DNA from 2 places in the Bacillus inaquosorum genome. Region 1 is predicted to be linked to the other one. Evidence: riboswitches for the same ligand, from Rfam matches in the RefSeq annotation. Region 1 holds a riboswitch; the other holds the start of a gene.
The links. Region 1 has a riboswitch for lysine ahead of M1M80_RS14735 (aspartate kinase). Riboswitches for the same ligand answer to the same signal wherever they lie in the genome.
Positions count from the first base shown of each region.

Region 2: another riboswitch for lysine. It lies ahead of M1M80_RS17365 (amino acid permease); the one in region 1 lies ahead of M1M80_RS14735 (aspartate kinase).

Region 1 is NZ_CP096592.1:2,898,093-2,905,883, forward strand. Features, by position in the region: gene sdhA (succinate dehydrogenase flavoprotein subunit) at 1-1,653, opposite strand, end outside; gene sdhC (succinate dehydrogenase cytochrome B558) at 1,687-2,295, opposite strand; gene M1M80_RS14730 (YslB family protein) at 2,587-3,033, shown strand; gene M1M80_RS14735 (aspartate kinase) at 3,079-4,308, opposite strand; lysine riboswitch at 4,435-4,614, opposite strand; gene uvrC (excinuclease ABC subunit UvrC) at 4,679-6,451, opposite strand; gene trxA (thioredoxin) at 6,587-6,901, opposite strand; gene abfB (alpha-L-arabinofuranosidase AbfB) at 7,228-7,791, opposite strand, start outside.
Region 2 is NZ_CP096592.1:3,406,522-3,414,312, reverse strand. Features, by position in the region: gene M1M80_RS17385 (substrate-binding domain-containing protein) at 1-694, shown strand, start outside; gene M1M80_RS17380 (LTA synthase family protein) at 721-2,574, opposite strand; gene M1M80_RS17375 (metal-dependent hydrolase) at 2,673-3,155, opposite strand; gene sspJ (small acid-soluble spore protein SspJ) at 3,322-3,462, shown strand; lysine riboswitch at 3,582-3,761, shown strand; gene M1M80_RS17365 (amino acid permease) at 3,865-5,274, shown strand; gene M1M80_RS17360 (DMT family transporter) at 5,336-5,809, opposite strand; gene M1M80_RS17355 (DMT family transporter) at 5,820-6,248, opposite strand; gene M1M80_RS17350 (ArsR/SmtB family transcription factor) at 6,324-6,638, opposite strand; gene M1M80_RS17345 (iron-hydroxamate ABC transporter substrate-binding protein) at 6,795-7,742, opposite strand.

The DNA.
Region 1 (7,791 bases):
AGCCATTGTTGTTTTGAGCCATTCATCATCATTACGTTCAGGATAATCCGGTTTATAATGGGCGCCCCGGCTTTCATTACGGTTGTATGCGCCAAGGGTAATCACCCTTGCAAGCTGAAGCATGTTCGAGAACTGGCGTGTGAACATTGCCCCTTGGTTGCTCCATTTTGTCGTGTCATTGATGTTAATCTTTTTAAACCGCTCCATTAATTCCTGAATTTTGTCATCCGTTTTCAATAGCTTGTCGTTATGGCGGACAACCGTGACATTCGCCGTCATCCACTCACCGAGTTCTTTGTGAAGAACATAGGCATTTTCGGTTCCGTCCATACTCATAATCTCAGACCATTTTTCTTCTTCTTTTTTGACGTGAGCGTCGAATAAAGAGGAAGACATGTCTTCTGCTGAAGATTCCAAACCGTTTACATATTTCACTGCATTCGGTCCGGCCACCATTCCTCCGTAAATCGCAGAAAGCAGGGAGTTTGCTCCCAAACGGTTGCCGCCGTGCATAGAGTAATCACATTCCCCAGCTGCAAACAGTCCCGGGATGTTTGTCATTTGATCGTAATCCACCCATAAACCGCCCATTGAATAATGGACTGCCGGGAAGATTTTCATCGGAAGCTTCCGCGGGTCGTCTCCCATGAATTTCTCATAAATCTCAATGATGCCGCCAAGCTTAATATCAAGCTCTTTCGGATCTTTATGAGACAGATCGAGATACACCATGTTTTCGCCGTTAATGCCAAGCTTCTGGTTGACACACACATCAAATATTTCGCGTGTCGCAATATCACGCGGCACCAGGTTTCCGTAAGCCGGATATTTTTCCTCTAGGAAATACCATGGTTTACCGTCTTTATATGTCCACACGCGTCCGCCTTCACCGCGCGCTGATTCACTCATCAGTCTTAGTTTGTCATCGCCCGGTATGGCTGTCGGGTGGATTTGAATGAATTCTCCGTTTGCATAGTACGCTCCCTGCTGATAAACGATCGACGCAGCAGAGCCTGTATTAATCATGGAGTTAGTTGATTTTCCAAAAATGATTCCCGGTCCGCCCGTCGCCATAATGACCGCGTCTGAACGGAAGGATTCAATTTGCATGTTTGTCAGGTTTTGCGCAACAATTCCGCGGCAGGTTCTGTCATCATCTAATACAGCGCCAAGGAATTCCCAGCCTTCGTATTTTGTGACCAGACCCGCAACTTCATATCTGCGCACTTGCTCGTCCAGTGCGTAAAGCAGCTGCTGCCCCGTCGTCGCACCCGCATAAGCTGTTCTGTGATGCTGTGTACCCCCGAATCGGCGGAAATCAAGCAGCCCTTCAGGCGTCCGGTTAAACATGACGCCCATCCGGTCTAATAAGTGGATGATAGAAGGCGCCGCTTCACACATCGCCTTGACCGGCGGCTGGTTGGCAAGAAAGTCTCCCCCGTATACAGTGTCATCAAAATGTTCCCACGGAGAGTCGCCTTCCCCTTTTGTATTGACCGCTCCGTTTATGCCGCCTTGGGCACAAACCGAATGAGAACGTTTGACAGGAACGATGGAAAACAGCTTAACCGCCATTCCTGATTCCGCTGCTTTAATTGTCGCCATGAGGCCGGCAAGACCCCCGCCGACTACGATAATGCTTGATTGACTCATGATAGCCCCTCTCCCTCTAGTAATCTAGTACTCTTATACAAATGCAAAAATCGCTTTTAAGCCTACGTATGACAGTGCAACAAAAATAATCAGCGTAACGTATGTCGAAATTCTTTGAGAACGAGGCGTTACCGTGATGCCCCATGTAACAGCGAAAGACCATAAACCGTTCGAGAAGTGGAAAATTGTTGATAAAACACCGACAATGTAAAAGCCAAGCATAGCCGGAGAGCTCAAAATATTCGCCATCATGTCGAAATTGACCTCAGCGCCCATTTGTGCTGCAATGCGGGTTTCCCACACGTGCCAGCTCACGAAAATGAGGGTGATGATACCGGTTACACGCTGCAGGACGAAGAGCCAGTTTCTCATATAGCTGTATTGGCCTGCGTTATTTTTTGCAGTAAACGCTATGTACACACCATAAACTGCATGATAAATTAATGGTAAGAAGATAATAAAAATTTCCAAGGCATACCTGAAAGGCAGACTATCCATAAAATGAGCAGCACTATTGAATGCTTCAGCGCCCCTTGCGGCAAACTGGTTGACGACTAAATGCTGAATGAGAAAGATGCCGACCGGTATGACGCCAAGCAAGGAATGCAATCTTCGAAAATAAAACTCTCTGTTCCCAGACATTACTTTACCCCCTGTTTGATAAGTGCGAAATGTGCTAAATCTCTTCCCCCACTTCTTTCAATTGTAAGCACTTTATTAAGATTTATTGACAATTTCATTTTACTCCTCCCTCAAAAGGGCGTCAAGAAAACGCGTACATAAATTATAATTTTCCGAATTGAATAGTTGATTTAAAAATTTTATTTTATCAATATATATTTCTGCTTAATTTTTCATTAGAATTACAGGATCATTCTGTAATCCTCCCCCCTGTTTGGGCTATAATATACGAAGGAGAGAGGGGAGACAGATATGAAGTCTAAATTTGAAGCATCTATTGACAATCTAAAAGAATTTGAAATGAACGCCTATGCCTACGAACTAATACGAGAGATCGTTCTCCCAGATATGCTTGGCCAAGATTACTCTTCCATGATGTATTGGGCAGGGAAGCATCTCGCCCGTAAGTTTCCTCTTGAATCATGGGAGGAATTTCCGGCCTTCTTTGAAGAAGCGGGCTGGGGAACCCTCACCAACGTAAGCGCTAAAAAACAAGAGCTTGAATTTGAACTTGAAGGGCCGATCATTTCCAACCGGCTTAAACATCAGAAAGAACCATGCTTTCAGCTGGAAGCTGGTTTTATTGCTGAACAAATTCAATTGATGAATGACCAAATTGCCGAATCATATGAACAAGTGAAAAAGAGAGCCGATAAAGTGGTTCTGACTGTGAAATGGGATATGAAAGACCCAGTGTAATCAAAAAAGGCGGTGACTGCATAGTCCCGCCTTTTTTGATTGTCATTACACAGCTGAAGGGTGTTTTGAAAGCTCAAATGCATCGTGCAGCGCTTCGACTGCTTTCACCATGTCATTTTCGCTTACGACTGTTGATACTTTGATTTCAGATGTGCTGACCATTTTGATTAAAATGTTTTTTTCCGCCAGTACAGCAAACATTTCAGCGGCTACACCAGGGTTTGAGACCATGCCGGATCCGACAATGGATACTTTAGCCAATTTGCTTTCTGTCTCGATTTTCTCAAATTCAAGCGCGTCTTTATACTCTTCAAGCACCGCAACGGTTTGGTCTGTGTCTTCTGTTTTGACAGAGAAGGAAATTCCGGTCTGATTGTCTCCGGCCTGCGTTTGGATAATGATATCGACGTTAATGTTTCTTTTGGCAAGTGTTGTAAAAATAGTAGACAAAGTTGTCAGGCCGCCAGTCAGCCCGTAAATGGTTACCCTTGTGATTTGATCTTCAAACGCAATGCCTCTGACAATTAAATTTTGCTCCATGGATGATTCCTCCTCAATTAATGTTCCAGCTTCTGTTTCTGTACTTGAACGCACTTCTAACGGCACTTGGTAATTTTTCGCGAATTCAACGGCTCTCGGATGAAGAACGCCGGCGCCTAAATTAGCAAGCTCAAGCATTTCATCGTATGAGATGCCTGCAAGCTTTCTCGCAGATTTCACATAGCGCGGATCGGTAGTAAACACTCCGGGCACGTCCGTGTAAATGTCACATTTATCCGCTTTTAATGCGGCAGCCAAAGCGACTGCTGTTGTGTCTGACCCGCCACGGCCCAATGTCGTGATTTCACAGTCCTCTGTCATGCCTTGGAATCCTGCGACAATGACAATCTTTCCTTGCTCGAGCTGGTCTCCTAAAACCGAAGTGTCGATATCTGTAATTCTGGCGTTTCCGTGAACGGCTTCCGTGCGGATTCGCGCCTGCCAGCCAGTATAAGACACAGCGTCATAGCCTTTTTCCTGCAGCGCCATAGAAAGCAGGGAAATTGTAACCTGCTCGCCTGTCGCCAGCAGCATATCCATTTCGCGTTTGCTCGGCTGGTCAGTAATTGCTTTTGCAAGGCTGACCAATTCGTCAGTGGATTTCCCCATAGCTGAAACGACAACAACGACTTGATGGCCCTTCTGTTTTTCTGCAATCGCGCGGTTTGCCGCATTTTGAATTTTTTCAACTGAGCCGACGGAAGTACCTCCGAATTTTTGTACGATAAGACCCATGTATTACCACCCTTTACATTTTGGTTCGTGCGGGTGAGGAGAAAGAGCGCTTTGTCCACAATAAAAAAAGCAATGAGAGGAATTGCTCTCATTGCTTATCAATTAATCATCATGAATGATTATGAACAACGAGATAGCCCTCCAAGAAAATGATTTCTTGACAGCCTTACATTTATTCAATGCACGGCCAGCAAATAATACCGATGGGGTTTTATTTGCTTCGGCGACGCTCCCCTTTCAGCCTTTTTCACAGAATCCATCTTTCTCCAAAGGCTTACTCTTGAAGTTCGCACCTCTATCTTCACCATATAACACGATCTTACTATGAAATTAGTTCACATTTTATCAGATCTTTTTTAAAAGGACAACATTATTTTTGCAGTTTATCGTAAAGCAGCTGAGCCGCCGCTGCGGGAACACCCGCTTTTTTGATGTCCTCAAGGCTTGCTTCCTTTATTTTTTTTACGGAACCGAAATGCTTTAACAGCATTTTCTTTCTTTTCTCTCCGATACCCGGGATGTCGTCCAAGACGGATTGAAACGCGCTTTTTCCGCGGATTTGTCTGTGAAAACTGATCGCAAACCGGTGCACCTCGTCTTGAATGCGCTGCAGGAGGTAAAATTCCTGGCTGTTCCGTTCCAGATACACCGCCTCCAGCGGATCCCCGATTAGTAAATTTGAAGTTCTGTGTTTTTCGTCTTTGGCTAAACCGGCGATCGGGATATCCAAGCCGAGTTCGTTTTCAATGACATCCCTTGCAGCGTTGATCTGCCCTTTTCCTCCGTCAATGATGATCAGATCAGGCAGCGGCAGGTTTTCGCGAAGCACTCTCGTATAGCGCCTTCTGACAACCTCTCTCATAGAACCGTAATCATCCGGCCCTGTAACGGTTTTGATTTTATATTTGCGGTATTCTTTTTTGTTCGGTTTGCCGTCGATAAACACGATCATCGCGGAAACCGGGTTTGTCCCCTGTATGTTTGAGTTATCAAACGCTTCGATTCTGTGAGGCGTATAAATATTCAATGCTTCTCCGAGTTTCTGCACAGCCCCGATTGAGCGCTCCTCGTCCCGTTCGATTAAGGAGAATTTTTCTTTCAGCGCGATTTTCGCATTTTTATGAGCCAGCATGAGCAGTTCTTTTTTCGGGCCCTTCTTCGGCTGGTGGACGTTTGTTTCCAGTAGCTGCTCAATCATAGATTGATCTACGCTGTCCGGAACTAAAATTTCCTTCGGAAGGAAGTGGTTGTTTTTCGAATAGAACTGTCCGATGAACGTAAGAAACTCATCATCTGCTTCCTGATAGAGCGGGAACATGCTGACATCGCGTTCAATGAGCTTTCCTTGGCGGATGAAAAAGACCTGTACGCACATCCAGCCCTTATCATATGCGTACGCGAATACGTCACGGTCGACTAGATCGTTCATCGCCATTTTTTGTTTTTCCATCGTTGATTCGATATGAGCGATTTGGTCACGAAGCTCTTTTGCCCGTTCAAACTCAAGATTCTCGGCAGCTTCATGCATTTTCTCTTCAAGCTCTTTTTTGACCTCATTATAGCCGCCCTTTAAGAAACGGGTAATGCTCTCAACCAGCTCTCTATTCGTCTCTTCGGAAATGTCCTTTACGCACGGAGCGAGACATTGACCCAGATGATAGTATAGACATACTCTGTCCGGCAGCTTGGAGCATTTTCTGAGAGGATACAGACGGTCGAGCAGTTTTTTAGTTTCCCTTGCGGCCTGCACGTTCGGGTACGGCCCGAAATAGCGCCCTTTGTCTTTTTTGACATTGCGGGTGACGATCAGCCTTGGGTGGCGTTCATGGGTGATTTTTATGAAAGGATAGGTTTTGTCGTCTTTGAGCATGACGTTGTATTTCGGATCATGCTTTTTGATTAGATTCATTTCTAAAATAAGCGCTTCAAGATTGGAGGACGTCACGATATATTCAAAATCCTCGATTTCCGTCACAAGCCTTTGTGTTTTCGCATCGTGAGAACCGGTGAAATAGGAGCGCACTCTGTTTTTCAGCACTTTTGCTTTTCCTACGTAGATCACAGTCTGCTGCCGGTCCTTCATGAGATAACATCCGGGCTGATCGGGAAGGAGGGCGAGTTTTTCTTTCAGTTGTTTGTTCATATGTTACCCTTCCTTATGTTTAATCCTTTGTTTCCAGTTTAACACGAACGTTTGTTTTTCTCTATGATTCACGATTGGCGAATAAAAAAAGCGATCCCTCAATCGGAATCGCTCTGGCATGTAAGCAGCCGAAAATTAAAGATGTTTGTTGACAAGCTCTTGAAGCGCTTCTTTTGGTTTGAAGCCGACAGAAGTTTCAACTACTTCTCCGTCTTTTAACACAAGAAGTGTCGGGATGCTCATAACGCCGTATTTTCCGGCTGTTTCTTGGTTTTCATCCACATCGATTTTTACGATCTTCAGTTTGTCTCCCATTTCTTGATCCAGTTCTTCAAGAACAGGTGCAATCATTTTGCAAGGTCCGCACCAAGGAGCCCAGAAGTCTGCCAGTACGACGCCTTCGCTTGTTTCAGCTGAAAAAGATTGATCAGTTGCTTTTACGATAGCCATTATTGAATTCCTCCAATTGTGAAATGATGATTTTTAGTATAGCATCTCCCATTCGTTCACGCTATTTTAATGCTTGCAAATTATTTTTTCCTGATCACAATCGGTTTACTCATTTTTATCTGGATTGAATGGGATATGTCACTTTTCATTAAAACACGAATCTGATAATGGCCCCGATCACTACAATAGCCCCGATAATCATTAAAATGGTACGAAGCATAGGATAACATCTCCTCTTCACTGTCATGTACTTTACCATGCCCTGCCGGAGCTGTTTTAAAACATGAAAGAGAGCGCCGGCATGAAGCTCCGGCGCTCTCGCTCGATTAAGAATCAGCACGCAGTGTGAGTAAGACGACTGACATTGGCGGCAGTTTTGCTTTCAGTTTGTTTTTGTTAAGCGTATATCGGCTGAAAGACTCCGGTTTGACGTGATGAGGATCGTCAAACGTGTTATGCGCATTCATTTTTTCTGCCGTGAGAATGACTCCGGAATGGTCCGCTGTCTTGTGAAGGCCTCTCAGCTCAATCTCAGCCTCCGCTTTGTTTTGGTGGTCGATGTTGCAGATCGTGATATTGATATCGCCTTCTGCATGTTTCGATGCTGAAATACTGATTTGCGGCAGCGTTTCACCCTTCCATTCATAGTCAGCAGACGTTGTTTCAGTCTCTAAAAGAGAAGCGTCCTGGTGTACCTTAAACATATCAAATACATGGTACGTCGGTGTCAAAAGCATGCGTTCTCCCTCAGTCAAAATCATCGCTTGAAGAACGTTTACCGTTTGGGCGATGTTGGTCATTTGCACCCGGCGGCAATGCTGATGGAAAATGTGGAAATGAGAAGCCGCCACCAGTGCATCACGAATGGTGTTTTGCTGATAAAGGAAACC
Region 2 (7,791 bases), 510 kb from region 1:
ACCGAATGTCATGATCAGCGGACAGGACATTTCGATGGATCTGCTCAGCAAGCATTTGGAGAATATCATTCAGGAGACGCCGCTCCGCAAATACAAAGGAAGCTTAAACAGCCTGATTGATATGTATCAAGGCAAGTGTGACATTGTCAGCCTCCATTTATACGATGCGGAAACGAGGCAGTATAATGCGCCTTATGTAAAACGAATTTTGTCAGGTGAACCGTTTTGTCTGATCAATGTCGTTCTCCGCAAAGCCGGACTGTATGTTCAAAAAGGGAATCCGAAAAACATTCAAGGCTGGGAAGACTTGAAAAGAACCGATATCCGAGTTATCAACAGGGAAAAGGGTTCGGGCGCAAGAGTGCTCCTTGATGAACAGCTTGGCTTGCTTGGTGTGAATTCGGCTGATGTAAAGGGATACAGCGATATCGTGTCCGATCATTACGCTGTCGCTTCACAAGTCTCAAGCGGACAGGCTGACGCGGGAATCGGAGCGCAGCATGCTGCACATATGGGCAGTGTTGATTTTATCCCGCTCATTGATGAACAATATGATATCGTCATTTTGAAAAAACATGAGCAGCTGCTGAAGGCCGTGAAGGAGATCTTGAATTCTGAGGAATACAAGGCGAATCTGTCTCATTTAAACGGCTATCAAACGAAGCTGACCGGCAAAGTGATGTTTGAAACGTAAAAAATCCCTCTGTAAAGAGGGATTTTTTATTCATAAAAACGGAGCAGGTCACCGTTTAAGATTTTATCAGAGAGAGACAGTTCTTCATTTGCTTTCTCCTTATAAGAAAGGCACGCATCCTGATCTTCCAGCACTTCCCCTGTTTTTTGGCTGTAGCACGTGTTTTTCGTGTATACATAGTCGTTCGTAATAAAACTGCCGTTTCTCAGCACGGCGAACGGGGTGCGGTCGTTGGACAGCAAATCATTGCCAAATTGAATATTGCCTTTTGTATCAACGCCGAGCAGATGCATCAGTGTCGGCCTGACATCGACCTGCCCTCCGGCATCAGAGATGGTTTCTGGCTTTTGATCTGTGATTCCCGGGATATGTATGATAAACGGCACCCGCTGGAGCTGTACATTGTCATACGGCGTGATTTGAATTTTTCCTAAAAACTCAGCCATCGCATCGTTATGGGCTTCTGAAATGCCGTAATGATCTCCCATAAATACAATCATCGAATTTTCGTATAAGCCTTCGTCCTTCAGCTTTTTGATAAAATGCTTCAATGCCTCATCTTCATAGCGCACCGTGGTCACATAGCGGTTTAACAGGTCGCTGCTTGAATCGTATTCATCAATCAGCTGATCCTTCTCATCGATCTCAAACGGAAAATGATTCGTTAACGTGATAAAACTGCTGTAAAACGGCTGCGGCAGGCTTTTCAGCTTGCCGGCGGACTGCTCTAAAAATTCCTTATCCTTTAAGCCCCAGCTTGTCGATGTCCCGGGAGTGACATGGAAATCATCAACATCAAAAAAGCGGTCAATCCCAAATGATTCGTACATCACATCTCGGTTCCAAAATGTTTTATGGTTGGCGTGAAAGACGGCTGAATAATAATCATGTTGCTTCAGCGATTTGTACATCGTATGAAATTGATGGTCGCTTTTCGTGAAAAAGACGGCGCCGCTAAGGGAAGGATACAGTGAGTTAGCGACGATGAATTCTGAATCAGATGTTTTGCCTTGTTCGGTTTGCTGATAGAAATGATCAAAGTAATAGCTTTTTTTGATGAGATCATTCATGAACGGAGTGATTTCTTTTCCATTTACCTTTTCATTCAGAACAAAGCTTTGGGTCGATTCAAGTGTGACAAAAATGACATTGCGCCCCTTTGCCAGCCCGAATTTGTTTGGGTCAGGCTTGCTGTAGTCTGCTTCTGTGTAGTTTTTAATGGTGGTCATGCTGTCTTCATCTGCAAATGCTTTCGCGCTTATATTCACAGTCTGAGAAATCGTATCGTAAATATGGAACTGAAACAGACCGATGCTTTTGACGAGCATTTCCCGGTCAAAGGAATGTGCCAAAAGCTTCGGCTGCTGTACTTCTGCAAGTGCCAGGGTGCATAGAATCATGCCGCAGGAAGCTGCATAGTACCGTTTGACTGTGCGGGGGGCGGCTTTTGTCTGCGGGTGCTTCTCTTTTCTGGCCAGCAGCAGAAGAAAAACCAAATCCGCAAACAGGGCGATAAACAGAGGATTGAACAGTTCTTTTACACTGCTGCCCATATCGCTCATGTTACTGGCCTGAAACAAAACCGGGATGGTAATAAAATCGATATAAAAGCCGTAAAAAATCGTATTGGAGATCAAGATAACAGTCAGAACCAAATTGGCAATCAGCAAAAAGACCCGCTGTTTGTTTTCTTTCAGAAGCAGGCCGATCCCGAATAAAGGAAGGATAAAGCTGAGCGGATTGATCAGCAAAATCAGCTCCTCCAACAGAGTATCGATCTGCAAATCAAAGCCCAGTTTATAAATCACATACGTTTTGATCCACATGAATACGATCGAAAAACATAAAAACCGCTGATTGGGAAAAAAGGTTCCTTTCATCAATATGACTCCTCACGTTTCCTTGATCTCTGCATGAAATGCTTCTTATGTAAAACCTACTAAAAACAGTCCGTTCAGACAAGTGTCAGCACTCACGTTTAAAACATGCGCCCATGAAACAGCATATAAAAATAATAACATGAAGCAATTGTCAGGCCGGCTAACACAAGCTGCTCAGAAAAACTGCCTGTCTTCATATATAATGGGAGCCGTACGCGAATCGTTGAAGGGAATAATAATTTGATTCCATTCACCGTCCAAGCGTCAAGAATCAAGTGGCTCGCCATTCCGATCATCAGCCCGGTTGATATGTTTTTATTTGGAATATATGTGGCTGTGATAAAAAACATGATGAGCAGAAACAGCAGGCTGTGCGTAAAGGTTCTGTGTCCAAAAACAGAGCTGACCGCTTTCGATAAGATAGGAAATCTTCTCCCGATTTTACTTTGTGTGTGGCAGATATCGGGTATTAATGCCCCAACCGCGCCGGACGCAGCCATAAGCACTGGATCAAATCCATAATAATAAGCCGCTGCCGTACAAGAAGCGATGCCTCCCATGATGTGTGTTTTTCCTGTCATTTCTCGCTTCTCCTTTTATCTTTTGCAAAAATCTCTGAATTACAAATATATCAAGAGAATGTATGTTTGATCAACAGGACTTTGGACGATAAAAAATTTCCCGCATAATTTTTTAAGGAAAAAGGCATCTTAAAGATGTACCTATTTTCTAAAAGAGGTGATTCGAATGGGTTTCTTTAATAAAGATAAAGGAAAACGTTCTGATAAAGAAAAAAACGTAATCCAGGGAGCTCTTGAAGATGCCGGTTCAGCTCTAAAAGATGATCCGCTTCAAGAAGCTGTGCAAAAAAAGAAAAATAATCGATAAACCACAATGCGGATAGGGCTTGGCTCTATCCGTATTTTCCATCTGTTCCCTTTGACAGATCATCCTTTCTTTGATAACCTTTCTGGGAGTAACTGAATAATTAAATCCTCACTCTTTCTCAGTGAGGTAGAGGTTGCGCGGATGATGAGTCACACATGCCAGGCTGACAGGAGCTGTTAAACATGTGTAAAAGGCATCAGCGCCGAAGTGTGGGGAAAGCCGATCCTTCTCTATGCTGGGACTGTATCTGAATAAGTGCAGGACTGCCGCGTGCTTTTTCGCGGAGGGCTATCCGGAGATCAAGGGTGTGTGTTTCTTTAAGCATGGACTTTTGTTCAGGCTTTTTTTGCGTTTACATGATCTCGGGGTCTGGTCCGTACAAAGAATCATGGAGGTACTGGAATGGAACAGACGAAAAAATGGGGTTTTTGGTTATTAACGGCGTTTGTCGTTGGAAATATGGTTGGATCAGGAATTTTCTCCTTGCCGAGCTCGCTTGCTTCAATTGCGAGTCCGTTAGGCGCCACGTCCGCCTGGCTTTTGACAGGTGCCGGCGTGCTGATGATTGCACTTGTCTTCGGGCACTTGTCCATTCGCAAGCCTGAACTGACAGCGGGGCCGCAAAGTTATGCAAGAGCGCTGTTCTCTGATCCGAAGAAAGGGAACGCTGCCGGTTTCACAATGGTGTGGGGCTACTGGGTGGCGAGCTGGATCAGTAACGTGGCGATCATCACTAGTCTCGCCGGTTACTTGACTTCGTTCTTCCCGATCTTGGTTGATAAACGTGAAATGTTTTCGATCGGCGGGCAAGAGGTGACACTCGGCCAATTGATGACGTTTGCTGTATGTACGATCTTGTTATGGGGAACGCACACGATTCTTGTTGCAAGCATTAACGGTGCAAGTAAATTGAACTTTGTCACAACGCTTTCTAAAGTATTAGGTTTTGTCTTCTTTATCGTTGCCGGATTGTTTGTGTTTCAAACGACATTATTCGATCATTTTTATTTCCCGATTCAAGGAGAAAACGGCACAAGCATTGGAATTGGCGGCCAGGTGCATAACGCCGCGATTTCTACACTGTGGGCGTTTGTCGGAATTGAATCAGCGGTTATCCTGTCCGGCCGTGCGAGCTCTCAGCGTGATGTGAAACGTGCGACAATTACCGGCTTGCTGATTGCCTTGAGCATTTATATTATTGTGACTTTAATTACGATGGGTGTTCTGCCGCATGATAAGCTTGTCGGCTCAGAAAAACCGTTCGTTGATGTGCTTTATGCAATTGTCGGAAACGCGGGAAGCGTCATTATGGCACTTTTGGCAATCCTTTGTTTATTCGGAACGATGCTCGGCTGGATATTGCTTGGCTCTGAGGTCCCATACCAAGCCGCTAAAGCAGGAGATTTCCCGGCATTATTTGCGAAAACGAATAAAAAAGGAAGTCCGGTTATCGCACTAATTATTACAAACGTTATGTCACAGGTCTTCATTTTCTCGGTTATTTCCCGGACAATAAGTGACGCATTTACATTTTTAACGACAGCGGCAACGCTTGCGTATTTAATTCCGTATTTGGTATCAGCGATCTACAGCTTGAAGCTTGTCATCAAAGGTGAAACGTATGACCAGCTGAAAGGCTCCCGTGTAAAAGACGGATTGATTGCAATATTAGCATGCGCGTACTCAGTGTTTGTTATCGTAACAGGCACAGCGGATTTAACGACATTTATTCTCGGCATCGGTTTATTCTTTGTCGGTCTGGTGATTTATCCGTTTGTGATTAAGAAATTCTCGAAAGAAAAACAAACATAATAATCCGAAAAGGTACGGTTTTCTTTTCAATAAAAAACGCTGCAATATCAATTGCAGCGTTTTATTTATGTTGTGTTTGTATTTCATCGCTTGAGCGTTTATTTCCTTTATAGATAAAATAAAGGGCAATCATCATAAAGAGTAATGCAAAAGAACGTTTCAAATCTAAAGGTATGACTAAACTATGGAACCAGCCAAAATGATCAATAATCAATCCAATTACAAGCTGGCCAATGATCCCAGCAATATTTGTTGCAATGACCCCGATTCTTGGTACAGCCATAACAGTGAGAAGCAAATACATAGTACCCAAAAATGCAGCACTTAACTGCCATTTAGGTGCTTCTAGTATAGCAAGCACATCTCCATGGCCGAAAAAAAGAATAAAAATGAGAAGAAACATAAATCCGGTTATAAAAGTTAAAAGTGTTGTTTCAATTGTTCCAGCTTTTCGGCTAAAGGTGCCATTAATAGACGATTGTGCACTTAATGTGATGCCGCCCAATAAAGTGAATAAAATCATAAATATACCCATTTTAGACCTCCTAGTAAATTAAAATAAGAGCAATAATCATCGAAATAACTGCAAATATTTTTTCTTTATTGATTCTCGTTTTCTTGCTGCCAAGCCAACCATAATGTTCAATAATCATACTCATTATTAATTGGCCAATAATAACTGCTACCATAGTGAGTCCAACACCAACAAAAGGAACACTAATCACAATAGATGTTAAATACACAACACCTAAAACACCTCCAAGAAGTGACCATTTAGGTGCTTCAACAGCATATGAAAGTTTCCCTTTTCCAAAGAATATCCACAGTAAACCCATAATGATTGAACCCATAAAGAAATTATAAAAACTAGTTTCGAGTTGGCCTATAGTTTTTCCTAGTTCACCGTAGATTGCTCCCTCAAAGCTAAGTGCTGACCCTGCTAATAACGCTAGTATATATGCGAAGTAACGCATTAGATCCCTCTCCTTATATATTTAAATATCTAGAATTATCGATATTAAGTAGATTGAAAACAGAAATCATCCAGTTTAGATTTCTGTTTTAAAATATTCAGCTATCTGCTGAATCACTTCTTCATTTCGCCTGTAATAGGTCCATTGACCATAACGAACAGATTCAAGCAGGCCGGCATTCTGCATCAAGTTTAAGTAATGTGAAACTGTAGATTGAGAAGCTTTGGCTTTTTCTTGAATATCCCCTACACATACTCCCCCTTTAACACTGACCTCCTTTGGCAGGTGAGCGCCTTGTTTAGGGAAATGCTTCTCCGGTTCCTTCAACCAATGCAAAATGTTAAGCCGAGTTTCATTTGATAAGGCCTTAAATACATCGATTGGTTTCATGGTCATATTATATATCGATTTTTTTCGATATGTCAATTTGGAAAGTTATTAATGCTCATTAGGCACTGTTACTTATTATTTTGCCCTGTTTAAATAAATCGTCCCATTCTTTTTTGATAATAAGCAAAAGAGCCGTATCTAGGGCGGCTCTTTTATTTATTTTGTTAAGCTTTCCGTAATAAACTTCAGCTGGCCCTCCAATGAAATCGGGTCTGTGAAATAGAAGCCAATCGGGTCAATCTTATAGACATGGTCATTTTTAACGGCGCTTAGGTTCTTCCAAATGGAGCTGTCAAATACGCCGCCATCGTCCCCGCCTGATTGCCATGGGCCTGCGAAAATATAATCCCCGGCGAAGTCAGGGAGCTTCTCTAATGAAATACTTGTATATCCAGGGCCCTGGTCAATGGCTTTTTCCTTTGTCAGCTTTGTAGCCTGCAGGCCGAGATCTTTGTAAATGATGCTTCCGCCTCTTCCGAAATCTTTACCGAATACGTAAATGTCTTTTCCGTTCGTTTGCATAATGGAAATGGTTTTGTCACCGACGGCTTTTTTGATTTTTGTTTTAGCTGCCGCAACTTTTTTATCCCACTCAGCCAGCCAATTTTCGGCTTTATCTTCAGTTCCCGTCATTTTTGCAAATTCTTTCAGCTGTTCGATGTTGTCGAGCTTACCATATTTTACCGCGACAGTCGGCGCAATTTTTTCAAGCTTTTTCATATCAGCGCCTTGCGTTGTCCAGACGATAATCAGGTCAGGGTTCAAATCAATGACTTTTTCAACGGAAGTGCCGTCTCCGATGTTTGTGACACCGTCGGTTTTTCCTTTGTAGTAAGGGTTTTTAAATACATTCTCAGGCGCACCGACGACGTTGATGCCCAGTGTTTTGAAGTATCCGTAGTAGCCGTCAGCCATGACAACCACTCGTTTAGGGTGTTTAGGAATTTTTACATTTCCGTTTTCAGCCTTGTATGTAAAGGTTTCTTCGTCTTTTGAATCAGAGGAAGAGCCTTTGCTTTCTGAGTTATTCCCGCAGGCTGCCAGCGCTGCAATCAATAGGAGGGCAAAAAACGCTGCTCCGATTTTCTTGTATGTATGGGTCATATCTCATACCTTCTTTCTGAAAGATAGATGATAAAGAGAATCATTATCA